One region of the Cryobacterium mannosilyticum genome, then DNA from elsewhere that is predicted to be linked to it. Evidence: predicted binding sites of a transcription regulator. Region 1 holds the regulator's gene; each other region holds the start of a gene.
The links. Region 1 encodes HrcA, which represses chaperone genes, less so after heat shock. Its sites were predicted from a motif close to TTNGCACTCGNNNNNNNCGAGTGCNAA; they were not measured.
Positions count from the first base shown of each region.

Region 2: groES (co-chaperone GroES) is a predicted target of HrcA. The motif match lies at 4,667-4,693, and genes of this name have one in related genera.
Region 3: groL (chaperonin GroEL) is a predicted target of HrcA. The motif match lies at 1,607-1,633, and genes of this name have one in related genera.

Region 1 covers NZ_SOFM01000024.1:810-9,582, forward strand. Annotated here, with positions in the region: gene lepA (translation elongation factor 4) at 1-1,240, shown strand, start outside; gene E3O32_RS08730 (DUF1990 family protein) at 1,245-1,892, shown strand; gene hemW (radical SAM family heme chaperone HemW) at 1,897-3,123, shown strand; gene E3O32_RS08740 (DUF4870 domain-containing protein) at 3,147-3,518, opposite strand; gene E3O32_RS08745 (DUF4870 domain-containing protein) at 3,562-4,014, opposite strand; gene hrcA (heat-inducible transcriptional repressor HrcA) at 4,184-5,215, shown strand; gene dnaJ (molecular chaperone DnaJ) at 5,295-6,404, shown strand; gene E3O32_RS08760 (16S rRNA (uracil(1498)-N(3))-methyltransferase) at 6,411-7,151, shown strand; gene E3O32_RS08765 (HIT domain-containing protein) at 7,171-7,563, shown strand; gene E3O32_RS08770 (PhoH family protein) at 7,646-8,659, shown strand; gene ybeY (rRNA maturation RNase YbeY) at 8,656-8,773, shown strand, end outside.
Region 2 covers NZ_SOFM01000021.1:8,931-20,034, reverse strand. Annotated here, with positions in the region: gene tsaB (tRNA (adenosine(37)-N6)-threonylcarbamoyltransferase complex dimerization subunit type 1 TsaB) at 1-175, shown strand, start outside; gene rimI (ribosomal protein S18-alanine N-acetyltransferase) at 177-695, shown strand; gene tsaD (tRNA (adenosine(37)-N6)-threonylcarbamoyltransferase complex transferase subunit TsaD) at 692-1,759, shown strand; gene E3O32_RS07475 (DUF4190 domain-containing protein) at 1,902-2,297, shown strand; gene E3O32_RS07470 (DUF4190 domain-containing protein) at 2,353-2,955, shown strand; gene E3O32_RS07465 (hypothetical protein) at 2,964-3,392, shown strand; gene E3O32_RS07460 (class I SAM-dependent methyltransferase) at 3,439-4,638, opposite strand; gene groES (co-chaperone GroES) at 4,768-5,064, shown strand; gene rarD (EamA family transporter RarD) at 5,152-6,093, shown strand; gene E3O32_RS07445 (ABC transporter substrate-binding protein) at 6,124-6,849, shown strand; gene E3O32_RS07440 (ABC transporter substrate-binding protein) at 6,976-8,271, shown strand; gene E3O32_RS07435 (ABC transporter ATP-binding protein) at 8,623-9,399, opposite strand; gene E3O32_RS07430 (ABC transporter ATP-binding protein) at 9,386-10,309, opposite strand; gene E3O32_RS07425 (branched-chain amino acid ABC transporter permease) at 10,299-11,104, opposite strand, start outside.
Region 3 covers NZ_SOFM01000007.1:334,315-345,418, reverse strand. Annotated here, with positions in the region: gene groL (chaperonin GroEL) at 1-1,562, opposite strand, end outside; gene E3O32_RS03065 (DUF3048 domain-containing protein) at 1,681-2,739, opposite strand; gene E3O32_RS03060 (cold-shock protein) at 2,822-3,025, opposite strand; gene E3O32_RS03055 (LytR C-terminal domain-containing protein) at 3,295-3,858, opposite strand; gene E3O32_RS03050 (DUF3263 domain-containing protein) at 3,916-4,215, opposite strand; gene msrB (peptide-methionine (R)-S-oxide reductase MsrB) at 4,407-4,808, shown strand; gene E3O32_RS03040 (nitroreductase family protein) at 4,812-5,360, shown strand; gene E3O32_RS03035 (hypothetical protein) at 5,492-5,707, shown strand; tRNA gene E3O32_RS03030 (tRNA-Thr) at 5,686-5,761, opposite strand; gene E3O32_RS03025 (DsbA family protein) at 5,838-6,668, opposite strand; gene E3O32_RS03020 (ABC transporter ATP-binding protein) at 7,010-8,107, shown strand; gene E3O32_RS03015 (DUF4032 domain-containing protein) at 8,187-9,515, shown strand; gene rlmB (23S rRNA (guanosine(2251)-2'-O)-methyltransferase RlmB) at 9,614-10,690, opposite strand; gene cysS (cysteine--tRNA ligase) at 10,690-11,104, opposite strand, start outside.

The sequences.
Region 1 (8,773 bases):
CCGCGCCATGATCTTCGACTCGGTCTACGACAGCTACCGCGGCGTCGTCACCTACGTGCGCATGATCGACGGCAAGCTGAACCCGCGCGAGAAGATCCAGATGATGTCCACCCGGGCAACCCACGAGATCCTCGAGATCGGCGTGACCAGCCCGGAACCCACCGTGAGCAAGGGACTCGGCGTCGGCGAGGTCGGCTACCTGATCACCGGGGTCAAGGACGTGCGCCAGTCGAAGGTGGGCGACACCGTCACCACCGCCCTGCGTCCCGCCACCGTGGCCCTGCCCGGCTACACCGAGCCCAAGCCGATGGTGTTCTCCGGCCTGTACCCGATCGACGGCAGCGACTACCCGGCCCTCCGCGAGGCCCTCGACAAGCTCAAGCTGTCGGATGCCTCCCTCGTCTACGAGCCGGAGACATCCGTCGCCCTCGGCTTCGGTTTCCGCTGCGGCTTCCTCGGCCTGCTGCACCTGGAGATCATCACCGAACGCCTCGACCGTGAGTTCGGGCTCGACCTGATCACCACCGCGCCCAGCGTGATCTACGAGGTCACCACCGACGACAAGAAGACCGTCACGGTCACCAACCCGAGCGAGTTCCCCAACGGCAAGATCGCGAAGGTCGAGGAACCGATCGTCAAGGCCGCGATCCTCGCGCCCAAGGACTACGTCGGCGTGATCATGGAACTCTGCCAGAGCCGCCGCGGCACCCTGCTCGGCATGGACTACCTCGGTGAGGACCGGGTCGAGATCCGCTACACGATGCCGCTCGGCGAGATCGTCTTCGACTTCTTCGACAACCTCAAGAGCCGCACCGCCGGCTACGGGTCGCTCGACTACGAGCCGATCGGCTCCCAGGAGGCCGACCTGGTCAAGGTCGACATCCTGCTCCAGGGCGAGCAGGTCGACGCGTTCAGCGCGATCGTGCACCGTGACAAGGCCTACGATTACGGCGTGCTGATGACGGGCAGGCTGCGCAAGCTCATCCCGCGCCAGCAGTTTGACGTGCCGATCCAGGCCGCGATCGGCGCCCGCATCATCGCCCGCGAGTCGATCAGCGCCATCCGCAAGGACGTCCTGGCCAAGTGCTACGGCGGCGACATCTCCCGCAAGCGCAAGCTGCTGGAGAAGCAGAAAGAGGGCAAGAAGCGCATGAAGATGGTCGGCCGGGTCGAGGTTCCCCAGGAGGCCTTCATCGCCGCGCTCTCCGGCGACGAGCCGCCCAAGAAAGAGAAGAAGTAACCGGATGCGACGCGCCACCTTCACCGACACGGCCGTGAGCTACGCGGCCATCGGAGGCACCCTCGCCCCCGACCTTCTCCGCTACCCGCCGAACGGCTACCGGCCGATCGAGCGCACGGTACGCCTCGGCAGCGGGGAGGAGCGCTTCCAGCTGGCCTCCAAGTCGCTGATGACCTGGGGTGTGCAGCGGGGGAGCGGGATGACCGTGACCGACCTGCTGAGCAGCACCGGAGAGCAGTACACCGGCCTCGTCTTCAACGCCGACGGCCAGGCCGCCAGGGACCAGAAGAGCGCGGCGAACGAGGCGACGTTCGGCGACGACGGCACCCCGTACATCGTCAACGGCATGTCAGCGCACCTGTCCGTCAAGGTCGGCCCGTTCACCATCGACGCCCCCGTGCGGGTCGTCTACGTGATCGACGAGCCCGACCGGGTCGGCTTCGCCTACGGCACCATGGTCGGGCACCCGGCCAGCGGCGAGGAATCCTTCATCGTCGACAAGCGGGACGACGACTCGGTCTGGCTGACCATCCGCGCCTTCTCCCGGCCGAGCACCTGGCGCTACCGGCTCGGCTGGCCCGTCGCTCGGTTGCAGCAGGCGAAGTTCACGAAACGCTACCTGCGCGCGCTGCACCCGCTCGGCGCGGCCTAACCCGATGGGCAGCGCCCTTCCCCTCGGTGACCCTGCACCCCGCGACGGTCTGCTGCCTGAGTCGGCGGCGGCCGGCGCTGCCGGACGTGACTTCGGCGTCTACCTGCACGTGCCGTTCTGCCGGGTGCGCTGCGGTTACTGCGACTTCAACACGTACACGGCCACCGAACTGCGCGGGGCGTCCCAGCACGACTACGCCGGCCAGGCGATCACCGAGGTCGAGGCGGCCGGGCGCATCCTGGACGCGTCAGGGATGCCCGCCCGTGAGGCGGCCACCGTCTTCTTCGGCGGCGGCACGCCGACCCTGCTGCCGGCCGACGACCTGATCCGGATGCTGGACTCCGTGCGCAGCACCTGGGGTCTCGCAGCAGGCGCCGAGGTCACCACCGAGGCGAACCCCGACTCCGTCGACGCGGCCTACCTCGCCCGGCTGGCCGCCGCGGGATTCACCCGGGTCTCGTTCGGCATGCAGTCGGCCGTTCCGCGCGTGCTGGCCACCCTCGAGCGCACGCACGACCCGGAGAAGGTGCCGCTCGTCGTGCAGTGGGCCCGTGACGCCGGACTCGACGTGAGCGTCGACCTGATCTACGGCACGCCGGGGGAGACGCTCGCCGACTGGCGGGCGAGCCTCGAGCAGGCCATCGGCCTGGCGCCGACCCACATCAGCGCGTATTCGCTGATCGTCGAGGAGGGCACCAAGCTCGCCCGGCAGATCAAGCGCGGCGAGCTCGTTCCGGTCGACGAAGACCAGCAGGCCGAGTTCTACGAACTCGCCGACGAGCTGCTCGCCGACGCCGGTTACGGCTGGTACGAGGTCAGCAACTGGGCGACGGATGAGGCCCACCGGTCCCGGCACAACCTCGCCTATTGGACCAGCCAGGACTGGTGGGGCGTCGGACCCGGCGCGCACAGCCACGTCGGCGGGGTGCGCTGGTGGAACGTCAAGCATCCGTCGGCGTACGCCGACCGGATCCTCGCCGGGGACTCCCCGGCGGCCGGCCGGGAGACCCTCGACGCAGCCACCCGGGAGGTCGAGCGCGTGCTGCTGCTCACCCGGATCCGGGAAGGCATCCCGATCGCTTCGCTCTCCGTGCCGGGCCGCCACGAGGTCGCCGGGCTGATCGCGGATGGGCTCATCGACGCGAAAGCCGCCCTGTCCGGGTCGATTGAACTGACTCGGAGAGGACGGCTGCTCGCGGATGCGGTCGTGCGCCGGTTGCTGACCGACTGACCGGTGTTCGAGCCTGCTCCGACCTAGCTGATGAACTTGATGGTGAGCGGGTACGTGTAGTACTCGCCCTTGTTGGCGGCCAGGGCCGCCATGATCCCGAACACGATCGTGAGGATCCACGCGGCGAACAGCACAAGGAAGCCGACCAGGACCAGGGTCAGGATTCCACCGACGATATAAGCGATGAGAAGCGTGATCTGGAAGTTCAGCGCCGTCGCGGTGTGCGCACGGATGAACGGTCCGCGGTCCTTGAGTACCAGGTAGCCGATCAGCGCCGGCAGGAAGCCGAACAGGATTCCACCGATGTGGATCAGGGTGGCCCAGAGTTTCTCATCGGACGGATTCATGGGGGTCGGCGCCTGGTAAGGGCTGGCCGGTGGGGGCATGGCGGACATTCGAACTCCTTCTATCAGTGACGGTCGACGGGCGTCGGCTGGACTACTTGATCAGGCGGAGGGCGAACGGGTACTGGTAGTGCTGACCGTCCTTTGCCTTCAGGAAGCCCATGATCGAGAAGATCACTCCGACGACCCACAGCACCCACGCTAGTCCTGCGAGGACTCCGCCGATGCCGAACGTGACCATCGCGATGAAGGTCGCGAGGATGTTGACGGCGACATAACCGATCAACAGGGTGATCTGGAAGTTCAGTGCCTCCTTCGCCTCCACCGCCGTGAACCGGCCGCGGTCCTTGAACACGAGCCAGATGATCAGCGACGGCAGGAAACCGAGCACTCCGCCGAGGTGGGCGAAGGACGCCCACTGGCGGTCATCGACGTCGGAGAGCGGTGCCGCGGCCACCGGGGCGGAGGCTGCCGGCTGGTACGGAGCTTGCGGGGGCCGTTGGCCCAGGTTCGGGTCTTCGGGGGTGTGACCGGTGGAATCGCTCATGATCGTGCCTTTCAGCGCACAGGGAGAGGTGCATTACATGCCTAAGCTACTGCGCCTATTCCTCACGGGGCAATGGGACGCGCCCAGCGGCTGGCGGTATGATTGGCAGTCAAACACCCCGAGTGCCAGCCGAGACCGGCGCTCGCGACCGACTGAGGAGGCGATTCGCATGGTGTCAGATCGCAGTCTCGAAGTTCTGCGCGTGATCGTGCAGGACTATGTCGCGTCGAGGGAGCCCGTCGGGTCCAAGTCCATCGTCGACCGCCACTCCTTCGGGGTCTCCGCGGCCACCATCCGCAACGACATGGCCATCCTTGAGGAAGAGGAGCTGATCGCGGCCCCGCACACCTCCTCCGGCCGGATTCCCACCGACAAGGGCTACCGGGTGTTCGTCGACCATCTCGCCGACCTGCGTCCCCTCTCCGTCGCACAGCGCCAGGCCATTGAGACGTTCCTCGGCCAGTCCGCCGACCTCGACGAGGTGCTGTCCCGCAGCGTGCGGCTTCTGTCCCAGCTCACCCACCAGGTCGCGCTCGTGCAATACCCGTCGCTGTCCCGGGCCAGGGTGCGGCACATCGAACTCGTGCCTCTCTCCGACACCCGGCTCCTCTCCATCCTGATCACCGACGCGGGCCGGGTCGAGCAGCGCGTGATCGAGCTGCCTCGCCCGCTCGACGAACCCGTCCTGGTCGACCTCCGGGCCCGGCTCAACGCCGCGGTCATCGGCCTGAGCATGACCGAGGCCGCGGCGGCGCTGGTCGCGACCGACCTCGCGGGTGCCTCCGGCCCCGGCCCCGCGCCGCAACAGGAGGCCGTCGACCTGATCAGGGACACCCTCCGCAACCAGATCGGCGCCAATCGGCAGGACCGGCTCGTGATGGCCGGGGCGGCGAACCTGGTCAGAACAGAGGAAGACTTCACCGGGAGCATCTACCCGGTGCTCGAGGCCATCGAGGAGCAGGTCGTGCTGCTGCGCCTCTTCGGCGAAATGGCCACCGACCAGCACGGCGTATCGGTGAGCATCGGCCGCGAGAACGCGCCGTTCGGCCTGGCCGAGACCTCCGTGCTCACGAGCGGTTATTCCTCACAGGGCGGGGACCTCGCCCGGCTGGGCGTGCTCGGCCCGACCCGGATGGACTACTCGAACAACATGGCCGCCGTGCGCGCCGTCGCCCGCTACCTGTCCCGCATCCTCGAATAAGCCCCAGATCGAATAAGCCCAGACTCCACACCGAACACACCCACAGATCCAAACCCGAACAGACCTAGGAGAGCCAGCTTTGGCTGACCATTACGAAGTACTCGGTGTCGCCCGCGACGCCACGACCGATGAAATCAAGAAGGCCTACCGGCGCCTCGCCCGGCAGCTGCACCCCGACGTGAACCCCGGTGCGGATGCGTCGGAGCGGTTCAAGTCGGTCACCCACGCCTACGACGTGCTCAGCGACGCGAAACAGCGCGACAACTACGACCGCGGTGGCAACGGCCGCTCCGGCGGAGGGTTCGACGCGGGCAACTTCGGCAACTTCGGCGACATCTTCGAGACCTTCTTCGGCGGCGGCGGCACCAGCCGCGGCCCCAAGTCCCGCCGCGACCGCGGCCAGGACGCACTGATCCGGGTCGAGCTCGACCTCGACGAGATCATCTTCGGCACCCACCGCGACCTCGAGGTCGACACGGCGGTCCTCTGCGCGAGCTGCAGCGGCACCTGCTGCCAGCCGGGAACCGCGCCGGTCACCTGCGACATCTGTCACGGCACCGGCAGCATCCAGCGGGCCGTGCGTTCGCTGCTCGGCAACGTGATGACCTCGAGCCCCTGCGGCTCCTGCCGCGGCTACGGCACCATCATCGCCACCCCGTGCGTCACCTGCCAGGGCCAGGGGCGCGTGCGCGCCCGTCGCACCGTCCCGGTCGACATCCCGGCCGGCGTCGACACCGGCCTGCGCCTGCAGATGCCCGGCAGCGGTGAGGCCGGTCCGGCCGGCGGGCCGAACGGTGACCTGTACCTCGAGATGAAGGTGCGCCACCACGACGTCTTCAGTCGCGACGGCGACGACCTGCTCGCCACCCTCGAGGTGCCGATGACGGACGCGATCCTCGGCACCACCGCCACCGTCAAGGCCCTCGACGGCGACATCGAGGTGGAGGTGCGGGCCGGCGTGCAGAGCGCGGAGGTCATCACCATCAAGGAACGCGGCGTCACCCGGCTGCGCGGCAACGGGCGCGGCGACCTCAAGATCGGCGTGCACGTCGCCACCCCCACCAAGCTCGACCACAAGGAGCGGGAGCTGATCGAAGCGTTCGCCGCCCGGCACAAGTCCCCGGCGCCCACGCTCAGCGCGGTGCAGCAGGGACTCTTCTCAAAGCTTCGCGACCGGTTCCGCGGCTAGAAGACCGTGGCGCATTTCTTCATCGACGATTCCCTGCGCGCCGGCTCGGCCGTGCCGGGCAGCGTCCTCTCCATCGACGGCGCCGAGGCGAGGCACGCCGTCACGGTGAGCCGGGTCAAGCCGGGCGAGCGGCTTCGGATCGGGAACGGCGCCGGCCTGATGCTCGACGTCACCGTGACGGGCGTCGACGGGGGCCGGCTCACCTTCCGGGTCGATGAGGCCGACGTCGTCGAACCCGGCACGCCGCGGATCCTGCTCGTGCAGGCCCTGGCCAAGGGCGACCGCGACGAGATGGCCGTGCAGGCCGCGACCGAACTCGGCATCGACGGCGTCCTCCCGTGGGCCGCGTCCCGGTCGGTCGCCCGCTGGGAGGGCCCCAAGGTCGCGAAGGGCCAGGCTCGCTGGGCGAGCATCGTCCGGGAAGCATCCAAACAGTCGATCAGGGCGTGGCTGCCGGAGGTGGCCGGGCTGACGAGCACCCGGCAACTGGCCGCCCTGGCGGGAAGCACCCGGATGCTCCTGCTCGAGCCGACCGCGGAGCTCCGGCTCACCGAAATCGCCGCCCCCACCGACGACCGGGACATCCTGCTCGTCGTCGGGCCCGAGGGCGGCATCTCGACGGCCGAACTGGACCAGCTCGAACAGGCCGGGGCCACCCGGGTGCGCCTGGGCGAGACCGTGCTGCGCACCTCGACCGCCGGACCGGCGGCCCTCGCCATCCTCAACGCAACCCTCGGCCGCTGGTAGCGCCGCTTAAGATAGAGCTATGACTTCCACCGGCCAGGAACCGTCCCTCTTCAGCCGCATCGCCGCGCGCGAAATCCCGGCGACTATCGTCGCCGAAACCGACCGGATCATCGCCTTCGAGGACATCGCCCCGCAGGCGCCGGTGCACGTCGTGATCACCACCAGGACCCAGCAGTACCGCAACGTGGTCGAGCTCGCGGCCGGGGATCCCGGGCTGCTGGCGGAGCTCGTCGCGGTCGCGGCCGGGATCGCGGCCGAGCGCTCGAACGGCCAGTTCCGACTGGTCTTCAACACCGGCCAGGCCGCCGGCCAAACCGTGTTCCACGTGCACGCCCACCTGCTCGCGCAGCCCGGACCCGGTTCGCCGGCCGGGGACGACTCGCTCGGGGAGGGCTCCCTTGCGTTCCGCTGACACCGGCGACGACGCCGGGAACCCGGCCGGGAACCAGGCCGAGAACCAGGTCGAGGAGCGGGTGTCGGTCGACGGCATCGCCATGGTCCGCCTCCTCGGCGCCCAGGACCGTCTCCTCAGCACCATCGAACGGGAGCACCCCGGTGTCTCGGTGCACGTGCGCGGCAACGAGATCACCCTGACCGGGCAGGCCGGCGAGGTCGCGGCCGCCCGCCGGCTGATCGATGAGCTGCTGCTGATGATCCGCGGCGGGCGCGACCTCGCCGAGGCCGAGGTGACCTCGTCGTCGCGGATGCTCGGCGCCGACAGTTCGACCAGCCCGTCCGAACGCCTCGGCCCGGCCATCCTCTCCTCCCGGGGAAAGAGCATCCGCGCCAAGACGCTCGGCCAGAAGGACTACGTCGACGCCATCGACACCGCGACGATCGTGTTCGGGATCGGCCCCGCCGGAACAGGCAAGACCTACCTGGCGATGGCCAAGGCGGTCCAGGCGTTGCAGCGCAAGGAGGTCGACCGGATCATCCTGACCAGGCCGGCCGTCGAGGCAGGGGAACGCCTCGGCTTCCTCCCCGGCAGCCTGACCGAGAAGATTGACCCGTACCTGCGGCCGCTCTACGACGCCCTGAACGAGATGATGGACCCGGAACTGGTGCCGAAGCTCCTCGCCTCCGGCACGATCGAGGTGGCGCCGCTCGCCTACATGCGCGGGCGCACCCTCAACTCCTCATTCGTCGTGCTCGACGAGGCGCAGAACACCACTCCCGAACAGATGAAGATGTTCCTGACCCGCCTCGGGTTCGGCTCCAAGATGGTCGTCACCGGCGACATCACCCAGATCGACCTGCCCGTCGGGTCGAGCGGGCTCCGGCTCGTCACCCGCGTGCTCGACCAGGTCGACGACATCCGTTTCGTGCGGCTGACCAGCGCCGACGTCGTGCGCCACTCCCTTGTCGGCCGGATCGTCGACGCCTGGACCGAGTACGACGCCCAGAAACAGGCCCAGCGCTACGAGAGCGAGCAGGCCCATGAATTCGCCAAGCGCGGACCCCGCTCCGGCACCCCACGCGACCGCCTTCCGAAACGGAGCACCTCTTGAGCATCGAAATCAACAACGAATCCACCATCCCGGTCGACGAGGCCGTCATCCTCCGGCTGGCCGCCTATGCCCTCGACTCGATGCACGTGCACCCGGATGCCGAGCTCGCGATCG
Region 2 (11,104 bases), on a different contig from region 1:
CGACTGGGCCCACGCCGGGTTGCCCCGTTTCGACGCGGCGACGGTGTCCGCCGGCGAGCTGGGGCTGGTCGCCGAGCTCAGCTGGGCCCACCAGCGCGCCTTCGCCGCCGACGAAGCGCTCTACCTGCGGTCGCCGGACGTCACCATGTCCACCGGTCCGAAACGGGTGAGCTGACGTGACCTGGCAATTGCGGCGGGCCACCCGCGACGACGTCGACGCCATCATGGCGCTCGAAACCCGCATCTTCGAGAACGACGCCTGGTCCAGGGAAGCCATGAACAGGGACGTCACCGACCCGGACTGCTACTACCTGGTGGCGTTCCCGCCCGACGCTCCCACCCAGATCGACGCCTACGCCGGCCTGCAGGCACCCCGCGGGGCGACGGAGGGCGACATCCAGACGATCGCGGTCACCGAGGAAGCCAGGGGGCACGGCCTCGGGCGCACGCTCGTCCAGACCCTGCTCATCGAGGCCCGCAAGCGCGGCGCCCGCGAGGTCTTCCTCGAGGTGCGCGCCGACAACCCGGGGGCCCAGCGGGTCTACCGCCGGCTCGGCTTCGAAGAGCTCGGCGTGCGCCGCGGCTACTACCAGCCCGACAATGTCGACGCCCTGGTGATGCGGGTGCGGTTGACGGCCCCGGAGATGGCCCCGGCCGTGCCCTCGGAACCCGAACGCCCGGAGGCGACCGAATGAATCGCACCAACCCGCTGGTACTCGGGATCGAGACCTCCTGCGACGAGACCGGGATCGGAATCGTGCGCGGCACCACCCTGCTCTCCAACACGATCGCCTCCTCGATGGACGAACACGCCCGCTATGGGGGCGTCGTGCCGGAGGTCGCCGCCCGTGCCCACCTCGAGGAGCTCGTGCCGGCGATCCGCGCGGCGACCGCCGAGGCGGGCATCAGCCTGGCCGAGATCGACGCGGTCGCCGTGACTTGCGGCCCCGGTCTCTCCGGAGCGCTCATGGTCGGCGTCGGGGCGGCCAAGGCCCTGGCGATCTCACTCGGCAAACCGATCTACGCGGTCAACCACCTGGTCGGGCACGTCGGGGCAGACCTGCTGCGCATCGACGACGACCAGACCGGTGCTCCGCTCGAGTACCCGACAATCGCGCTCCTCGTCTCCGGCGGGCACACGTCCCTGCTGCTCGTGCGCGACCTCGTCTCCGATGTCGAACTCCTCGGTGAGACCATCGACGACGCGGCGGGGGAGGCGTTCGACAAGGTCGCCCGCATCCTGGGTCTGCCCTACCCCGGCGGCCCGCAGATCGACCGGGCCGCGCTGGAGGGCAACCCCGCGGCCATCCGGTTCCCGCGCGGCCTCAGCCAGACCAAGGACATGGCCAGGCACCGCTACGACTTCTCCTTCTCCGGACTGAAGACCTCGGTGGCCCGGTGGGTCGAGCAGCGGCAGGATGCGGGCGAACCCGTGCCGATCGCCGACGTGGCGGCCAGCTTCCGCGAGGCTGTCGTGGACATCCTGCTGACCAAGGCCGTTGCCGCCTGTGTCGACTTCGAGGTTCCGCGGCTGCTGCTCGGCGGCGGAGTGATAGCCAACGCCCGTCTGCGCCAGGTGGCCGTGGAGCGCACGGATGCCGCCGGCATCGCCCTCCGAATCCCGCCCCTGTCGCTCTGCACCGACAACGGCGCCATGATCGCCGCCCTCGGCGCTCAGCTCATCATGGCCGGGCACGAGCCCTCGTCGCTCGAGTTCGGGGCGGACTCAACACTGCCGGTCTCGGAGATCCAGGTCTGAAATCCCGTCTCATCCGAGGTTCCTTGCGGAAAGGGATATTCTGGGCGAGTGGGACCCGGTTCGTCACACACGTTGACACCGCGCGGCCCGCGCTGCCACTATGGCACCGCCACACGACCCACTTCCTGAAGGAGTGCATGACATGACCGACCCGAACCTGCCGCCGGTGACCCCGCCCCCGACCAACCAGCCGCCGATCTACCAGCCGCCCGCCGCCCCGGCCTACGGAGCCCCGGCCGCGCCCGCCTACGGTCAGGGCGGCGCCTACGCGCAGCCTTACGCCCAGGCGCCCTCCGACAAGTACAACGTGCTGGCGATCGTCTCGCTCGTGTCGGCGTTCTTCATCTCCCTCGTCGCGATCATCACCGGGCACATCGCCCTGAGCCAGATCAAGAAGACCGGTGAGAAGGGCCGCGGCCTGGCCATCGGAGGCCTCGTCCTCGGCTATCTCGGCGTTCTGGCGACCATCATCGTCATCATCGTCTGGTTCGTGGTCATCGCCGCCGCGGTCAACGACGGCTCCATTTCCGGCTACTGATCTTGCCGCGGCGAGGCCGCGGTTCGGAATGAAAGATGTGGAAAGGAAATTGCTCATGAGCGATTCGAATACTCCAGGCCTCTCGGGGGTGCCGCACGTGCCGGAGGTACCGCAGGTGCCGGATGTCCCGCACGTGCCTGAGGTCCCGCAGGTTCCCGACTTCCCGAACACGTCAGCCGCGCCGCCGGTCGCGCCCGCCTACGCCTCAGCCACACCCCCGCCCGGCTACGGTGCGGGCCCGGCCGCGACGCCGCCGCCGCCCGGCTACGGTGCCGGTCCTGCCGCCCCGCCGCCCTACGGCAGCCCGCCGCCCTACGGCAGCCCGCCGCCGGCCTCCGGTGCGCCGTATGCTCCCTATCCGGGGCGGCCCGCCACCAAACAGCCGATTCTCAGCATCCTGGCGCTCGTCGCCGGAATCATCGGAATCCTCGGCTCCCCGGTGGTGTTCATCCCGATCGCCGGCGGCATCTTCGGTCTGTTCATTCCCGCGGCGGCCGTCGTGCTCGGGTTCCTCGGGCGCACCAAGGAACCCCGCGCGAAGGGTTTCTGGCTGACCGGAATCATCACCGGGGCGATCGGCGTTGCCCTCGCACTGCTGAGCATCGTCATCTGGGCCGTCGTCTTCGCCAACATCCCGAACACCGGATACAGCTACTGAACCGCTCCATGGAGGCCGAACGCCCGGACGGGGACCAGCCCGCCCCGCCCACCGGACGCGGTGACTTCCGGCTCGACCTCACGCGACCGCGAGGAACGGTCGACGGCGAACTGGACTACGAGTCGACCGTCACCGCGCCCACCGAATGGGTCCCCTACGTCTACACCGACACCGAGCTGCAATCGCGTGAGGGTGGGCGGGGGCTCTCCGTCGCAGCGCTCACATTCGGACTGGCCGGACTGCTCGTCGCCCTGTTCGGTGTCTGGGGTGCGCCGCTCTCGCTGGCCGCCGTCGTGCTGGCGATCATGGCGCGCCGGTCCGAACGCCTCGGCGGCGCACTGTGGGTCTGGGGGCTGGTCTCCGGTCTCGCCGGCCTGGCGATCGTGATCGGCTGGTGCGTGATCATCAGCCAGGCCCTGGGCCGGATCGCGTACTGACGATCGCGTACTGACTCCGGGCCGCCGAACGGCCTCGGCCGGCTGCTCAGGCCAGTGTGCGCACACGCTCCACGAGCAGTGCAACGCGCTGACCGGCGACCCGGGTGAGCACGAGGGTGCCCGATTCGGATCCCTTCAGCCGCAACCGGGTGCGCAGCGTGGCCGGGTCGACGTCCACGCCGCGTTTCTTGATCTCCAGCGTGCCGATCCGGCGTTCCTGTAGCGCCAGACGGAGCTTCTTCTCGTCGAACGGCAGCACCTCGAGCACCCGGAAGGCCGTGGCGAACGGGGTCGGGCGCAGGACGGCGGAGGTGAGGTAGGCGATTCCCTCGCTCAACATGAGGGCGCCCTGCGAGCGGGCGAGATCGCCGATCAGCCGGGCACGGATGACCGCACCGTCGGGCTCGTAGAGATAGTCACCGAGCACCCCCACTTCCACGTCCTCGCTGTCGGCGGGCGCGTTCAGCTCGTGGGTTCCGTCCCGGTCCAGGAGCAGGGCCGACCGGCGGATGCCGTCGCGGGCCAGGGCGCCGAACCACAGTCCCATCTCGACCAGTTTTCCATCGACGGACACCCACTGCGCCTCCGCGCCGGCGGGGATGAGGTCGCGGTCGTGCCCCGGGCCGAGCTTGACGCCGATCGGCATCCGCTCACTCAGGCCGAACACGAAATCGAGGTTGGGGGAGTAGTCCTCCGGACGGGTCAGACGGGACGTGTTGTTGTGGCCCGCGGTGCGCCGGGCCGGGTCGAGCCAGGCCGCGTCGAAGCCGCAAAGATCGAACGTCTCGGCGTCGCCGTGCGCCACCGCCGCGTTCTGGAACGGAGCAAGGTTGAAGCTGGCGACGGTCGCGGTCACCTCGTCGCTGTCGACCGCCGTCACCGCGAGGTCCATCGCGGCCATGGCCATCGCGTCGCCGCCGATCCCGCACCCGAGGTCGACGACGCGGGCCAGGGCGGCACCGACGAATCGGCCGGCGTGCAGTGCGGCCACCCGCAACCGGGTTGCCTGCTCCAGGCCTGCCTCGGTGAACAGCATCCGCCCGGCGAACTCTCCGAACTTGGGTACGGCGCGTGCACGCAGCCGGGACTGGTTCAGCACGGCGGTGACCAGGCCGGGGGCGTGGCCGGCCTTGCGGAGGTCACTCACCATCTGCACGACGTCGCCCGTCGGGTCATAGGGCGGCAGGGAGTCCAGCAGGCGCAAGCCGTCCGGCGATAACAGCTCGACGAGCTCTGAGCGATCCATCCCGCAAACCTACCAACCATGGGCGCATCTGGCACTCACGTTGCGTGAGTGCCAGATGCGCCCTAAACTCGACTTAGCACTCTCGCTGTGAGTCTGCTAACTATGTCTTAGCTAAGAAAGAGGTCAACCGTGTCGGTCTCCATCAAGCCGCTCGAGGATCGCATCGTCATCAAGCAGGTCGACGCAGAGCAGACCACCGCATCAGGTCTGGTCATTCCTGACACCGCCAAGGAAAAGCCCCAGGAGGGCGAAGTCGTCGCCGTCGGCCCCGGCCGCATCGACGACAACGGCAACCGCATCCCGCTCGACGTCGCCGTCGGCGACAAGGTGATCTACTCCAAGTACGGCGGAACCGAGGTCAAGTTCGGTGGCGAGGATCTCCTCGTGCTGTCGGCCCGCGACGTGCTCGCGGTCGTCGTCCGCTAGTCAGACGCACCACGCAGCAAATCCCGGATGGCCCTGGCCATCCGGGATTTGTCGTTTCCGGGGGCCGTCCCGGAGGATGGGCAGACCATGGACACCCACATCGCAGCAGGACGCCCGCAGCGGAGCGCGCACAGCACCGGGCTGATCTACGCGGTCCTCGCCTACGGACTCTGGGGGATGCTGCCGCTGTACTTCCTCCTGCTCGCCCCCACCGGAGCGTTCGAGGTCGTCGCGTGGCGGGTGCTGTTCTCCCTGGTCTTCTGCGCACTGCTGATCACGGTCACGAAGAAGTGGGGTCAGTTCCTCGCGGTGCTGCGCCGCCCGCGGATCGTCTGGACAATGGGCCTGGCCGGCATCCTGATCTTCGTCAACTGGCAGACCTACGTCTTCGGAACCCTGTCGGGCCATGTGGTCGAGGCCGCGCTCGGCTACTTCATCAACCCGATCGTGACCGTGTTGCTCGGCGTTCTGGTGCTGCACGAGAGGCTCCGGGCGCTGCAATGGATGGCCATGGGCATCAGTCTCGCCGCCGTGGTCGTGCTCACCGTCGGCTACGGCTCGCTGCCCTGGATCTCCCTTGTGCTCGCGTTCTCGTTCGGCTTCTACGGGCTGATCAAGAAACGCGTCGGCCACAGCGTCGACGCCCTGGCCGGACTCACCCTGGAAACCATCTGGCTCGCCCCGATCGCGATCGTGCAGTTGATCGTCGTCGGTGCCGTCTCCGGGCTCACCTTCGGAGCCATCTCGCCGTGGCACACGGTCGGTCTCCTCACCACCGGCGTCGTCACGGCCGTGCCGCTGCTCTTCTTCGCCGCCGCGGCCCGGCGTCTCCCGCTCACCTACCTGGGGCTGATCCAGTTCATCGCGCCCATCCTGCAATTCCTGGTCGGGGTGTTCATCCTGCACGAACCGATGCCGCCCGAACGCTGGGTCGGATTCGGCCTGGTCTGGGTGGCGCTGGTCATCCTGACCACGGACATGGTCGTCAGCGGGCGGGCGCCGCGGCGAGCGTCCCTCGAACCGGCCTGACCCGCGTTACGCTCGGGGAAAGGAGTCCGGATGCCCCGTCGCACCATCGCCGCCTCGCTCGCGTTCGCCGGGCTGCTCCTCGTCTCCGTCGCGGGCTGCGCGCCGACGACCGTGGCCGCCCCGGCCACCGCCGCGCCCAGCGTCGCGCCCCGGGTGGCGGCATCCGGTGACGGCACGCTGTTGCTGGGCTCGCTGTTCCCGATGACGGGGGACGCCGCCGCCTCCGGGGCAGCCCAGGTCGCCGGCACCGAACTGGCTGCCAGGGAGATCTCCGAACAGGGCCTGGTGCTCGGCCACCCCGTCGTGATCGTGCACCGGGACTCAGTCCGCGACGCTCCGGGAGCCGTGGCCGATCTCCTGGCCCGCGGCGTCGACGCCGTGCTCTGGGACGCGACCAGTCCGGTGCCGCCGGACGTCGCATCCGCCCTGGCCGCCGCCCGGGTGGCGCTGGTCTCCCTCGCTCAGTTCGCGAACGGAGGCACCCCGCTCGCCGCCGGCGACGAGTTCGCGGCGCGCCTTGGCACCATGGACCCGGAGATGGAGGGCACGGCCGGCGGAGGCGAGGCCTACGACGGCGTGATCCTCACTGCGCTGGCAGCGGTGCAGGCCGACGACGACGGCGGGCCGTCGATTGCGGCGGCCCTCGACCGGGTGAGTTCGGGCCCTATGGTCTGCGCCTCTTGGGGAGAATGTGCGGCGGCGCTGGCCGAGACGCAACAGATCGCCTATGAGGGTGTCACCGGCCGCCGATCGTAACGATTTGGGTCGCGTTACACGGATGTAACCCTGTCGCCTTGTTTCACGCGATTCCTGTCAATAATGTGACAGCACGGCGGTCAATCGATCGCTGTGACCTTTCACTTCCTATTCCCAAGGAGCAACATGAGCGTATTCGCGAAGGCCTCGGCCTCCCGCTCAGTCCGGGCAGTCATCACCGGCGTCGCCATGGTCGGTGTCAGCGCACTTCTGCTCACCGGATGCAGCAGCAATTCCGCTGCCCCGACTGCATCGGAGACGCCCGCTGCGAGTGGAGACGCGAAGGCCATCAAGGCCGGCGACCGCAACCTCACTCTCAAGATCGGCACGATCCTTCCCCAGAGTGGCGCCCTCGCCTTCCTCGGCCCGCCCGAAGAGGCCGGTGTCGCACTCGCCGTCAAGGACATCAACGACGCGAAGCTCGGGCTCACCGTCGATCCCGTCTACCGCGACTCGGGTGACACCACGACCGACACCGCCACCGTGTCGGTGACCGACCTCCTGTCCCAGGACGTCTCGGCCATCCTCGGCGCCGCCTCGTCGGGCGTCTCGAAGACCGTGATCGACCAGATCACCGGTGCCGGCGTCGTGCAGTTCTCGCCGGCCAACACCTCGGCGGACTTCACGAAGTACGACGACAAGGGCCTCTACTGGCGCACCGCGCCGTCTGACCTGCTCCAGGGTGAGGTGCTCGGCAACCAGATCGCCGAGGACGGGAACAGCACCCTCGGGCTGATCGTGCTCAACGACTCCTACGGCACCGGCCTGGCCGACTCCACCACGAAGGCGTTCGAAGCCGCCGGAGGCAAGGTCGTCGCCAAGTCGCTGTTCAACGAGGGCGACTCCAACTTCGCCGCTCAGATCTCCGAAGTGACCGCCGCCAAGCCGGATGCGATCGCCCTGATCACGTTCGACCAGGCCAAGGTCATCACGCCCGCGCTCGTCGGCTCCGGCTACCCGGGTGGCAAGCTCTACTTCGTCGACGGCAACCTGTCCGACTACAGCAAGGACTTCGCCCCCGGTCTCATCACCGGTGCGAAGGGCACGCTGCCCGGACTCGACGTCGGAACGCTCGGTGACTTCACCACGCGCCTGAAGGAGATCGACCCGACCCTGACCGACTTCAGCTATGCGGCCGAGTCCTACGACGCGGTCGTGCTGATCGCGCTCGCCGCCTACGCTGCGAACGACGTCAAGGGCACGTCCATCGCCGACTACCTCCGCCAGGTCTCGGGCGGCACCGGCGACGGCACCAAGGTCACCGACTTCAAGACGGCCGCCAAGGCTCTTGCGAAGGGTGAGCAGGTCAACTACGATGGCTTCTCCGGCCCGGTCACGTTCGACGAGAACGGCGACCCGACCGAGGCGACCATCGGGGTCTACGAGTACAAGGCTGACAACACGTACAAGCGCATCAACTAGTCTCCGCAGCACCAACAAGGGGGCCCCGACTTCGGTCGGGGCCCCCTTTTTTCTCCACCACCCGTCTCCACCACCCGTCTCAGCTGCGCGTCCCGGGGCCCGGAGCACCCCATCGCGCTCTGGCGCGGGGGCTAATTCAGGAGAATCGGGCCGAGTCTGCTGCGGAGGGCCCGGAGCAGTGCTGCGGAGCGCGGCGACAGCCCGGAATCTCCTGAATTAGCCACCTGCTGGTCGGGGAAGCGCGGGGCGGAGGCTCCGGGGTGGGAACGGGGGCGGCGGGCACACAGAGAAGCGGCGCCCGAGGATGTCCTCCGGCGCCGCTTCTGTGCCCGGCTGGCGGGTTCCGGGAGGCTAGTCGTCCTGGCCGAGGGTGCCCAGGTACAGGCCGATCACCTTGGGGTCGTTCAGCAGCTCACGGCCGGTTCCCGTGTACGCGTCCCGACCCTGGTCGAGCACGTAGCCGCGGTCGCAGATCTGCAGGCATCGGCGCGCGTTCTGCTCGACCATGATGGTGGTCACGCCGGCCTTGTTGATCTCCTTGACCCGCAGGAACGCCTCGTCCTGCCGCACCGGGGACAGCCCGGCGCTCGGCTCGTCGAGTAGCAGCACGTGCGGGCCCATCATCAGCGCCCGCGACATGGCGACCATCTGCCGTTCACCGCCCGACAGCGACCCGGCCCGCTGCTGCAGGCGCTTCTTCAGCTCGGGGAAGATCTCGGTGACGAACTCGAGGCGCTCAGCGAGGCCCTTCGGCTTCTGAAACATGCCCATCTCCAGGTTTTCCTGGATGGTGAGCGTGGGGAAGACGTTGTTCGTCTGCGGGACGAAGCCGACACCCTTGGAGACCAGCTTGTTCGCCTTGAGGTTGGTGATGTTCTCCCCGCGGAGCAGGATCTCACCCTCGCGCACCTTCACCTGGCCGAAAATCGACTTGAGCAGCGTCGACTTGCCGGCGCCGTTCGGGCCGATGATGCCGATCAGCTCGCCGTCGTAGGCGGTCAGCGAGCAGGCGTTGAGGATGTTCACCCCGGGCAGGTAGCCGGCCGTGACCGTCTTCACGTCGACGACGGGCACGCCCGTCTGCGCGGGTGAGGGTGCCGGGGCTGTGGTCGGGCTAGAGTTCGTCATCGAGCAGCTCCTTGATCGCTACGACGTGTTCCTTCTCGGCGGAGGGATCCGCGCCGAGGTCTTCATCGTGGTGCTGGCCCAGGTAGGCGTCGATCACGGCGGGGTTGCGCATGACCTCGTGCGGGTCGCCTTCCGCGACCACCCGGCCCTCGGCCATCACGATGACCCAGTCGGCGATGTGGCGCACCATGTGCATATCGTGTTCGACGAAGAGCACGCTCATGCCCTGGGTCTTCAGGTTGAGGATGTGGTCGAGCAGCGACTGGGTCAGCGCCGGGTTCACACCGGCCATCGGTTCGTCGAGCATGACCAGGGTCGGCTCGCTCATCAGGGCGCGAGCCATTTCGAGGAGCTTGCGCTGCCCGCCGGACAGGCTGGCGGCGTAGTCGTCCTTCTTGGTGTCCAGCTTGAACCGGGTGAGGATGTCGATGGCCCTGGCCTTGTTGTCCTCCTCCTGTTTGCGCCAGAAGAACGGGAGCATCGCCCGGAACAGGTTCTCGCCGGATTGCCCCTTCGCCCCGAGGAGCATATTGTCCATCACGGTGAGCAGGCCGAGCGCCTTGGTCAGCTGGAACGTGCGCACCTGGCCCATCCGGGCCACCTTGAACGCCGGCATCCCGGACAGGGACCGGCCCTCGAAGGTCCACGACCCGGTGTCGGGCTTGTCGAAGCCGGTCAACAGGTTGAACAGCGTGGTCTTGCCGGCGCCGTTCGGCCCGATCAGGGCGGTGATGGCGCCGCGGGGGATCTCCACGTGGTCGACGTCGACGGCCTTGAGCCCGCCGAAGGTGCGGCTCACGCCGTCCGCGATCAGGATCGGGTCGCGCTTCTTGCACCCGGGTTCGGCCTCGCCGATGTGCAGGTCGATCGACTTGACCGGCTTGCTGCTGGGAACTGGATTACTTGACAAAGGCCAACTCCTTCTTGTTTCCGAAGATGCCCTGCGGTCTGAAGATGACTATGAGCATGATCGCGACACCCACCAGGATGAAGCGCAACTGTCCGGCCTGGATGCTGGTCATGAACGGCAGCCAGCCGGCCTCGACGGCCCGGGCGATGAAACCCGAGAAGAACGAGAGCAGCACCCAGAAGATCATCGAGCCGATGACCGGGCCGAGAATCGTGGCCGCGCCGCCGAGCAGGAGGATCGCGTAGATGAAGAATGTGAGCGACGTCTGGTAGTTCGACGGGACCACCGCCCGGGGAAGCACGAAGATCATCCCGGCGATCGTGCCGAACACGCCACCGAGAACCAGGGACTGCATCTTGTAGGAGTAGACGTTCTTGCCCAGGGCGCGCACGGCATCCTCGTCTTCACGGATGCCCTTGATCACCCGGCCCCACGGGCTGCGCATGATCTGCCAGGTGAACAGGCAGGCCAGCACCACGATCGTCCAGGCCACGATGCGCAGCCACCAGTCGTAGGCGTTGTATTCGAACGGCCCGAAGCCGTAGCTGCCCTCGGGGATCGGGTTCAGTGCGGCGAAGCCGCCCTTGTACCCGCTCAGGCCGTTCGCCGAACCGGTCAGCGGCTCGAACGTGTTCGTCGTGAACAGCAGCCGCACGATCTCAGCGGCGGCGATCGTGACGATCGCGAGATAGTCCGCGCGCAGGCGCAGGGTCGGGATGCCCAGGACCAGGGCGAAGACCACGGATGCCCCGATCCCCACCAGCACGGCGCCCCAGACGGGGAAGCCGAAGCTGA
Region 3 (11,104 bases), on a different contig from region 1:
TCGGCCACGACGGCCTCGGTGGTGAGGAACAGTCCGGCGATCGACGATGCGTTCAGCAGCGCGGAACGCGTGACCTTCACCGGGTCATTGATTCCGGCGGCGAGCATGTCGACGTACTCGCCGGTTGCGGCGTTGAGGCCCCAACCGATCGGCAGGTTGCGCACCTTGTCGGCGACAACGCCCGGCTCCATGCCGGCATTGAGCGCGATCTGCTTGAGCGGAGCGTCGATGGCCACGCGCACGATGTTCGCGCCCGTTGCCTCATCGCCGGTCAGTTCCAGCTTCTCGAAGGCGGTCTTGCCGGCCTGGATCAGCGCAACGCCACCACCGGCGACGATGCCCTCTTCGACGGCAGCCTTTGCGTTGCGGACGGCGTCCTCGATGCGGTGCTTGCGCTCCTTGAGCTCAACCTCCGTCGCGGCGCCGGCCTTGATGACGGCAACGCCGCCGGCGAGCTTGGCGAGACGCTCCTGGAGCTTCTCACGGTCGTAGTCGCTGTCGGTGTTCTCGATCTCGCTGCGGATCTGCTGCACGCGTCCGGCGATGGCTTCGGGGTCTCCGGCGCCTTCGACGATGGTGGTCTCGTCCTTGGTGATGACGATCTTGCGCGCGTTGCCGAGCAGGTCGAGGGTGACGTTCTCAAGCTTGAGTCCGACCTCCTCGGAGATGACCTGGCCACCGGTGAGGATGGCGATGTCCTGCAGTTGCGCCTTGCGACGGTCGCCGAAGCCCGGAGCCTTGACGGCGACGGACTTGAAGATTCCGCGGATCTTGTTCACGACGAGCGTGGCCAGGGCCTCGCCGTCGACGTCCTCGGCAATGATGAGGAGCTGCTTGCCGGTCTGGATGACCTTGTCCACGATGGGAAGCAGGTCCTTGATGTTCGAGACCTTGGAGTTGACGATCAGGATGTACGGGTCTTCGAAGACCGCTTCCTGACGGTCAGGGTCGGTCACGAAGTAGGCGGACAGGAAGCCCTTGTCGAAACGCATGCCCTCGGTGAGCTCGAGCTCGGTGCCGAGGGTGTTCGACTCCTCAACGGTGACGACGCCTTCCTTGCCGACCTTGTCGATGGCCTCGGCGATGATCGCGCCGATCTCGGCGTCACCGGCGGAGATTGATGCGGTGGCCGCGATCTCTTCCTTGGTCTCGACCTCTTTGGCGTTGGCGATCAGTTCGGCGATGACGGCAGCCGTCGCCTTCTCGATGCCGCGCTTGAGGCTGATCGGGTCGGCGCCGGCTGCGACGTTGCGCAGACCTTCGCGGACGAGGGCCTGGGCCAGGACCGTGGCGGTGGTGGTTCCGTCGCCGGCGACGTCATCGGTCTTCTTGGCGACCTCTTTGACGAGTTCGGCACCGATCTTCTCGTACGGGTCGTCGAGTTCGATTTCCTTGGCGATGGAGACGCCGTCGTTGGTGATCGTGGGGGCGCCCCACTTCTTCTCCAGCACGACGTTGCGTCCACGCGGGCCGAGGGTGACCTTGACGGTGTCAGCGAGGATGTTCAGGCCACGCTCAAGGCCGCGACGGGCCTCTTCGTTGAAAGCGATGATCTTTGCCATATGTGTTTCTCGTCCCTCCCGGACGTTACCAAAACGATGATGGGTTGGCACTCAAACAGAGAGAGTGCCAAATCGATTCTGGCACTCTGGGGTCGAGAGTGCAAGTGAACGGCGGGGGCTACGGCACCAGGGTGACCGAGCCGCGATCCACCGGGACCAGCTCGATCCAGGTGTTGCCCGGGGCGAGACGGATCACGACCCCGTTGTCGTCGGTCAGGCGGATCGGCGCGGCCTGCCCCGCCTTGGTCCAGAGCGCGTGCAGGGTCTTGCCGCCGGTGGACACCCAGGCCTCTCCAGAGCCGATCATCGTGGTCTTCGGAACGTTGAGGTAGGTGTCGTCGATGGCCACGCGGAGGGCGAGCACGTTCGCCGACCGAAGTTGCACGCCGCCCGCGTCGAGGTCGGGCGCTCCCTCCTGTTTGCGCAGGTAGGAAGTCGACGCGGCATCCCAGGTCCAGTCGGGCCAGCGCGAGTCGGAGAACCTCGAGCTGATCGTGGTCACCGGGGTGCCGTCGACCGCTGCGGATGACTCCGGGACCGTCGCCGCATAGGCGAATTGCTGCGGTGGTGCCGGCACGGTGTCATTCCGCTCGACAAGCGCCTTCGCCTGCAGGACGACGTTGTGCGGCGCGTCCCGTTCGTCCGTGCGGGAGAACAGGCCGGTCTCGTCGGAATCGAAGGCCGCGTTGACCACGGACGTTGCGGTCATCATGTCGATGAATTGCTGCTGGCCGCCCGAGTAGGCCACGATCCCGCCCAGCGGCGCGATGATGTCAGGGTCCATCGGCCGGATCGACCTGATCGGTCCGACCACGTCGGGCACGTCGGAGTGCCAGACGGCGACGTAGCGGGTCAGCCCGCCCTCGACGAGTTCCTCGAAGACGAGGTCGGTTCGCTCGAGCCCGAACTGGGGCCTCGCCGCCTCATGGTCGTCGATCTTCGCCGCCAGGGACGGATGCGCCAGGCTCCCGGTCGGCACGCTGGTGCCGCGCAACGGGGCCATCTCGGTCGCGGGCGGCGCGGTATACGTCGACTCCGCCTGGCCGACCGGTGGGCTCGCGGTGGGCGTCGGCCGGTCAGCGGTGCACGCCGCGAGCAGGAGCGCACAGGGAAGAAGCACGGCACCGATGATCCGGGCCGTGCTTCTCCGCTTGTCTGGTGTTCTCAACGCGCTCACGTCCCACACCCTAACGCCACGCGGTCAACCCGCCTGCGCGCGTGGGGGCGTGCCCTGAGATCCGGTACGCCTGGTCTGAGAATCAGACCGGACGAACCGATTCAGCTTGTGGCCCCTTTGCCCCGGTCCCCAGTTCGAAGATGACGTGCTGGCCCTCTTCGAGAACTTTGTAGCCGTGCATGTCGATGGCGGAGTAGTGGACGAATACGTCCTGTCCACCCCCGTCGACCGTGATGAAGCCGAAGCCTTTTTCAGCGTTGAACCATTTGACGGTTCCGTTCGCCATGTCTTACTCCTTGTTGCAGCAGTTCCTTCAGCACTCGCCTCGTGGCCGTACCGGGCCTGGCGCAGTGACTGCGTCCATCGTTTCCGAGCAGTGGAATACGCCCCCTGCGGAGCGCCTGTGCGAATAAATGTGCGACCAATTTCAGATGTTACTGAAGCCTCCGGCGAACGAAAGGGGGTTGACGACGAGCAAGCCGACGTATATACGGCCAGTGGAAAGTGGAGTCTCGCCTGCACTTTCAGCGGCTGCGGCCCCGGCCGGGCGCGAGGTCAGCCTGCGGGGACGTAGTCGTTGCCGACCACGACGGTGAGGTCCGCACCGGATTCGGCGAAGTCAGTGGCGAGTAGCACGTCCGCCCCGGGAAGAGACGCTGCAACACCGCGGGCCGCGCCCTCCAGTTTCGCGTCGGCGTAGTAGACGATCGTCTTGGGCACGTCTTCGGTGCTGGCGTTGCTGAGCGCTCCGACGGTCCAGCCGGCGGCAGTGAGCAGGTCGCCCACGTCGGCGGCCACACCGGCGCCGGCGGTGCCGTTGAGCACCGTGACCGAGAGTCCGGGGTCGACGGTGGCCACGGCCGTGGGGGCCGCCGCCGGCGTCTCGGCCGGCGCGGAGGCGCTGGAGGAGGGGGACGTTCCGGGCAGGTCGAAGCTGAGGCGGTTGTTCAGTGCCGCGAGCACGGCCACCCCGATTCCGATGAGCAGGACGGTCGCGGCGAACGCCCACCAGAAGGCGACCCAGCCGCGGCCCTTCTTGGGCGGGGCACGGTGCGCTCCGACCCGTTCCGTGGAGTGCGGGAGGTGGTCGAATCGGTCTTTGGGGTGCGAGGTCGTCATCGTGGGACTGAGTCGTTCCTTTTTCGGCTGTGCATTGGTTGGTCGAGCGGAGGCGCGTTAATCGGGGGGGCCGAGAGATCGGCTGTCCCGGGCCTGCGCCCGGGCGTCCCGCATCCGATGCAGGCGCTTCACCAGCATCGGATCGTGGGCCAGCGCGGCCGGCGATTCGATCAGGACGGCCAGGAGCTGATAGTACCGGGCTGCCGAGAGGTCGAACTGGGCGCGGATGGCTTGCTCTTTCGCTCCCGCGTGCCTCCACCATCGCCGTTCGAAGGCGAGGACGGACACATCCCTCTCGGTCAGACCGGAGGGAGGCACGACGAGCCCGGCCGCGTTCGCTGCCTGTGTTCCGTCCACCTGCCACCACCTCCTTGCCTGTCATCCTATTTGTCAGGGTCTGGATACTCGCTGGACCACCCCGGCAGGGTGAAATGGGATGTGAATCCGCTGTACGGTCTCTCAGACCGGAATACCGACCGGGCCGGCCGAGTTTAGGGTTGGAAGGAACAGAAGTCGGCCGCGCCCCGGTCGAGACGGAAGGACGCACGATGGACTACGAAGTCAAGAAGTCAGACGCCGAGTGGCGCGAAGAACTCAGCCCCGAGAAGTACGCCGTCCTGCGCGGAGCAGCAACCGAGCGTGCCTGGACCGGAGAACTGCTCGACGAGGCCCGCTCCGGTGTCTACACCTGCGGAGCCTGCAACGCCGAGCTCTTCAAGAGCGGAACCAAGTTCGACTCCGGCTGCGGCTGGCCGAGCTTCTACGAGTCGGTGCGACCGGAGGCTGTCCAGTTGATCGAGGACCGCTCGCTCGGCGTCGTACGCACAGAGGTGCGGTGCGCGAATTGCGGTTCGCACCTGGGCCACGTCTTCGACGACGGTTTCGGCACTCCGACCGGGGACCGGTACTGCATGAACTCCATCTCGCTGAACTTCACTCCGGTCGAGTAACCGGTGCCCGTGGTCCTCGACGCGGTCGGCCGTCGCCGTTCCCATTCCAGGGTGACGTCCGCGGCGCCCACCCACGAAGACCTCCTGCCCCTCGTCGCAGCGGCGGCCAGGGTCGCCGACCATGGCGCACTGCGCCCGTGGCGACTGATCGAACTCCGCGGAGACGCCCGCCGACGGCTGGGTGAGGCGATGGCGACGGCGGCCGGTGTCACCGGCGCTGACGCCGCCAGGCTGGCCGAGAAACCGCTCCGCGCGGAGCTGCTCATCGCCGTGGTCGCCAGTCGTCACGACAACGCCAAGGTCGCCGGCTGGGAACAGGATGCCGTGGCCGCCGGCGTCGGGCATGCGTTGAGCCTCCTCCTCGCCGAAGCCGGCTGGGGCGTGATGTGGCGTACCGGACCGCTGGCGAGGACCCGCCCCGTCCACGATCTGCACCGCCTCACCGAATCGGAGGATCTCCTCGGCTGGCTCTACGTCGGCGGGGTTCCCGAAGGCGCCAAACCCGGCGTGCGACAGCCCATCGACCCGTCGGAGTACCTGAGCGTGCTCTAGCGGACGGTGCCGGCACCCGGGCGGCCGGCGCCCCCTCCGACCTCGGTCCACCCCGAACGGACACCGGAACGTCACGGAACCGTCGGTTCGCGCTCCTCTCCGGCGCCACCGTCGCGTTCTACTCTCGAGCCGTGAGCACACACACCAGCACATCGACCGCCCGTCTCCCCGTCTTCCACGGAAAGGAGACCAGCAGGCCTGCCGGCCGCGCCGGACGCCTCGAGCCGCTGGTCGACGCCATCCTGCGGCAGCTCTGGCAACTCGTGGGCGCCTACGTCTGGCTGGTGCTGCTGGCCAAGGGGGAACGCCCGGCACGAGCGGTCTGTGGGGCCGGCCACGGGACTTGAACCCGTAACCCCCACTTTACAAGAGTGGTGCGCTACCAATTGCGCCAGGCCGGCATGAGACGGATGCCGCCTCGGAACCCCATCCTAAATGACGATCGCGGCCGGTGGGGCCACCGGGTGGGCCCCGGCGCTAACCGGCCGGCGTCGGAGTGGGGGTCGGGGTGGACGTCGAGTAGGTTTCCCCGGCGGACTGCAGCACGAACGCGGCGAATTCCTTGGGATCGTCGAGTGCGCCGACGTACTGCTTGCCGTTGACGAGCACGGTGGGGGTTCCGGTGATCGCCTTGACCGCGCTGTTGGGCAGCGGTCCGGACAGTGCCCGATCGGTGGCGGCGACGACCCAGGACTTGAAGGTGGCCTCGTCGATGCAGGTGTTGATCTTCGAGCGGGCCGCACCGACCCCCGAGCTCTTCACCAGGCCCTTGATCTCCGTGTCGTCGAGCCCCGCCGTGCCTTCCTTGGGCTGGTCGCCGAACAAAGCCGTATTGAAGGCGTAGAAATCGTTCGGGGAGTAGTTGGCGACGCAGGTCGCCGCGTTCGCCGCCCGGAGTGAGTACTGCGTGCCAGCCGATTTGCTGGTCAGGATCGAAATGGGGTGGATCTCCACGGTCGCGGCCCCCGACTTCACCCAATTGATGATCTGTGCGCTGTTGGTCTTCTCGAACTGACCGCAGAACGGGCAGAGGTAGTCGACGTAAACCCGGATGTCGGCCACGGTGCCGGTCGGGTCCGGCTTGGACGCGACGGGCTTTGCCTTGGGCTGCAGTGCGGCGGTCTTGACGACCGTCATTCCCTCGCCGATCAGGACGCCGTCGCTGGCCATGTTCGCAGGGCCGGGGCCGGCCGGGCGGATCGAATTCATGATGATGAGCGCGATGATCGCGACGACGGCGATGGACGCCACGGCAATGCCGCCCTGCAGGAATACCCGGTTGCGGCGGTCCTTCTTCTTCTGTTCCACACGTAACTGGGTGGCCTTGATCCGAGCCGCGTCGCGTCGCTGGTTCTTAGAGGGACGGCCCTCGGCTGATCCGCCAATAGTCATGAATGTTCGCTCCGGGTAGACAAAAGCACGGCGGTTTCGGCTGCACGTGCATTCCAAATAGTAGGTGCCCAGTCTGGGAAATCCCCAGACGGAGCCTACTAACGGATTGCGCCGCCCAGCCGATCCCCCGCCGGGCGTTCCCCCGCACGTGACATACTGGAGAGGTCGGTCTTCTGCGAACAGCAGGTGAACGGCCGCTAAATCCCATCACTACGGATCGTCCGGCACGTACCTGCCGGTGAAGGAGAATACAGATAATGGCTTCAGTCACGTTCGACAAGGCAACCCGCCTCTACCCGGGTTCCACCCGCCCCGCGGTCGACCACCTCGACCTTTCGGTCGCCGATGGTGAGTTCCTCGTCCTGGTCGGCCCGTCCGGCTGCGGAAAGTCCACCTCCCTGCGCATGCTCGCCGGCCTCGAAGAGGTCAACGACGGCAACATCTTCATCGGTGAGCGCAACGTGACGGATGTCCCGCCGAAAGACCGCGACATCGCCATGGTCTTCCAGAACTACGCCCTGTACCCGCACATGACCGTCGCCGAGAACATGGGCTTCGCGCTCAAGATCGCCGGCGTCAACAAGGACGAGCGCGCTGCGCGCGTTCTCGAAGCAGCCAAGCTTCTCGACCTCGAGCCCTACCTCAGCCGCAAGCCGAAGGCCCTCTCCGGTGGCCAGCGTCAGCGCGTCGCCATGGGACGCGCCATCGTGCGTCAGCCCCAGGTGTTCCTGATGGACGAGCCGCTGTCGAACCTCGACGCCAAGCTGCGCGTTCAGACCCGCACCCAGATCGCGTCGCTGCAGCGCCGCCTCGGCGTCACGACCGTCTACGTCACCCACGACCAGACCGAGGCCCTCACCATGGGTGACCGCATCGCGGTGCTCAAGGACGGCGTGCTCCAGCAGGTCGGCACCCCCCGCGACCTGTACGCGAAGCCGAACAACGTGTTCGTCGCCGGCTTCATCGGCAGCCCGGCCATGAACCTGTTCCTGGCCGACACCGTCGACGGCGGCATCAAGTTCGGCACCGCCACGGTTCCGGTCCCCCGGGAGACCCTCGCCGGCTCCACCGGCAAGAAGGTCACCATCGGAGTCCGCCCCGAGGACATCCACCTGTCGGCCACCCCCGGCGAAGGCCTCGAAGTGGCCGTGGACCTGGTCGAGGAGCTCGGCGCGGACGGCTACCTCTACGGCCACTCCACTGTCGAGGGCAAGCGCACCGACATCGTCGCCCGCGTCGACGGCCGCTCGCACCCCGCAGCCGGCGACACCGTCTACCTCACCCCGACGGCGCACCACCTGCACGTGTTCGACGCAGAGACCGGCCTCCGCCTCGGCGGGGCAGTCGCAGACTAAGACAGAGTTCACCACTGACACGGCCGGACGGAGCATCGCTTCGTCCGGCCGTTTCGCTATGCACAGTTAGGCCCCCGACATGAGCGGTTCTCTCAATATCACCTCGGCCACGGCCGACCCGGCACTGCTCGACCTGCCCTGGCAGCTTCCACTGGACGCCTGGCCGAACGAGAACATCGCGGCGCTGCCCAAGGGCATCTCCCGGCACCTGGTGCGGTTCGCGCACCTCAGCGGGCGCGTCGTGGCCATCAAGGAAACCACCAGCGAAATGGCCAGGCGCGAGTACGAGATGCTGCGCACCCTGCAGGGACTCGAGATCCCCTGCGTCGAGCCGCTGGCCGTGATCACCAACCGGACGACGGATGACGCCGAACCGTTGAACTCGGTGCTCGTCACCCGGCACCTCAAGTTCTCCCTGCCGTACCGCGCGCTGTATTCGCAGACCCTGCGCCCCGACACCGCCACCCGCCTGGTCGACGCCCTCGCCCTTCTCCTGGTGCGGGTGCACATGGCCGGGCTGTTCTGGGGCGACGTGTCCCTCTCGAACACCCTGTTCCGCCGGGACGCCGGCGCGTTCGCCGCCTACCTCGTCGACGCCGAAACGGGCCAGCTCTACCCCGGGGGACTCTCCAACGGGCAGCGCGAGAACGACCTCGAAATCGCCCGCGTCAACATCGCCGGCGAACTGATGGACCTCGAGGCCGGCGGCCGCGTCGCCGACGAGCTCGACCCGATCCGGGTCAGCAACGGCATTGTCGCCGCCTACCGGTTGCTCTGGACCGAGCTCACCGGTTCCGAGTCGTTCTCGAGCGCGGAACGCTGGCGGATCACCGAACGCGTCGAACGTCTCAACGACCTCGGCTTCGACATCGAGGAACTCGCGATCAAGACCGACAGCGCCGGCACGACCGTGCGGATCCAGCCGAAGGTCGTCGACGCCGGACACCACCAGCGCCGCCTGCTGCGGCTCACCGGCCTCGACGCCGAGGAGAACCAGGCCCGCCGCCTGCTCAACGACCTCGACTCCTATCGGGTCACCTACGGCGACCCGGACGGCGACGAGGAGATGCTCGCCCACGAGTGGCTCGTGCGGGTCTTCGAGCCGGTGATCCGGGCGATCCCCCGCGACCTGAAGGGCAAGCTCGAACCGGCCGAGGTTTTCCACCAGCTCCTCGACCATCGGTGGTTCATGGCCCAGAACCAGGGCAGGGACATCCCCCTTGCCGAGGCCGTCACGTCGTATGTCAAGGATGTGCTCCGTCACCGCCGTGACGAGGCGACGGTGATCGAGCCGCCGACCGGGTCCATCACACTGCCGATCGACGTGACCGACGACGCGGTCGCCGCCGCGGCCAACGCGGCCGACACCGCCGCGGACGACGAGGCCGACTGGCGCCTCAAGGTCTGATCCGGGCCCGAGCTACGGGAAAAGCGCCTTCATCCGGTGGATGAAGGCGCTTTTCCCGTAAGTCAACGGCCGATCGACCTGCCGGGACCGACGGGCCGTCAGGCGGTCGCGACGGCCTTGGCGGCCTTGGCTGCCTTCGCGGTGGCGCGGAGGCGGGAGATCTCGTACAGGGTCACGCTCGCCGCGATGCCGGCGTTCAGCGATTCCGTCGTCGCGCTGATCGGGATCGAGACGATGGCGTCGCAGGTCTCGGTGACGAGGCGGGACAGGCCCTTGCCCTCGCTGCCGACGACGACCACGATGGGTCGTTCGGCGAATCCGATGCCGAGTTCCGGCAGTGACGTGTCGCCGGCGCCGTCGAGGCCGATGACGAGCACGCCCTTCTCCTTGAGCGCCTTGAGCGTCTGGGTGAGGTTGCTGGCCATGGCGACGGGGGTGCGCGCCGCGGCGCCGGCGGAGGTCTTCCAGGCCGACGCGGTGACGCCGACCGAGCGGCGCTGCGGCACGATGATCCCGTGTCCGCCGAAGGCGGCGGTCGAACGGATGATCGCACCCAGGTTGCGGGGGTCGGTGATGCCGTCGAGCGCGACGAAGAGCGGCTTGTGCCCGCGGCTGATGGTCAGCTCGAGAAGTTCCATCGGGTGCGCGTATTCGTACGCGGGCACCTTGAGGGCCAGGCCCTGGTGCACGGAGTCGCGGCCGGCCAGGCGGTCCAGTTCCGGGCGCATCACCTCGAGCACGGGGATGCCGCGTGTGGTGGCGAGGGAGAGGACTTCCTTGACCCGGTCATCCATTTCGATGCGCGTCGCGATGTAGAGGGCGGAGGCGGGGATCTTGGCTCGCAGCGCCTCGAGCACCGAGTTGCGGCCGGTGACGACCTCGTGCTCGTCGGCCTGCTTCGCCCGGCGCGTCGACGTGCCGCCGCCGCCGCTGTTGGCGGTGCTGCGGGGAGCCTGCGAGCCGGCGGTGCTGCGGCTGCGGCCGCCGCCGGCCGCGGCGAAGCGGTCCTGGGCTGCCTTGCGCTTGCCGGCGGGGTGGTACGGGCGGTCTTCGGCCTTGGGGGTGGGCTTCTTGCCCTCGAGGGCCTGCCGGCCCTGGCCGCCGGAGCCGACCTGCGGTCCGCGGCTGCCCTTGCGCACGGACCCGGTCCGGGCCTTGCGGTCAGTGTTCTTCATCAGTCAAAACTCCAATGCGCACCCGACGGGGTGTCTTCGATGGTAATTCCGGCGGCGACGAGCTCGTCCCGGATACGGTCTGCGGCCTTGTAGTCACGGCTTTGCCTGGCGATCTCGCGGTCGTCGAGCAGGCGCTCGACAAGGGCGGTGAGGGCGATCATGGCCGGTTCGTCGGTGGCGACGGCCCAGCCGGGCGACAACGGGTTGATCCCGAGGACTTCGCTCATCGCGAGCACGTGGCCGCGGGCGGCGGCTGCGGCGTGGAGGTCCTCGGCGTCGAGTGCGGCGTTGCCGGTGCGCACGGTCTCGTGCAGCACGGCGAGGGCCTGAGGCACGGCCAGGTCGTCGTCCATGGCGACCGCGAATTCGTCCGGCACGATCTGCACGCCCGACCCGGCGAACCGGGTGTCGGCG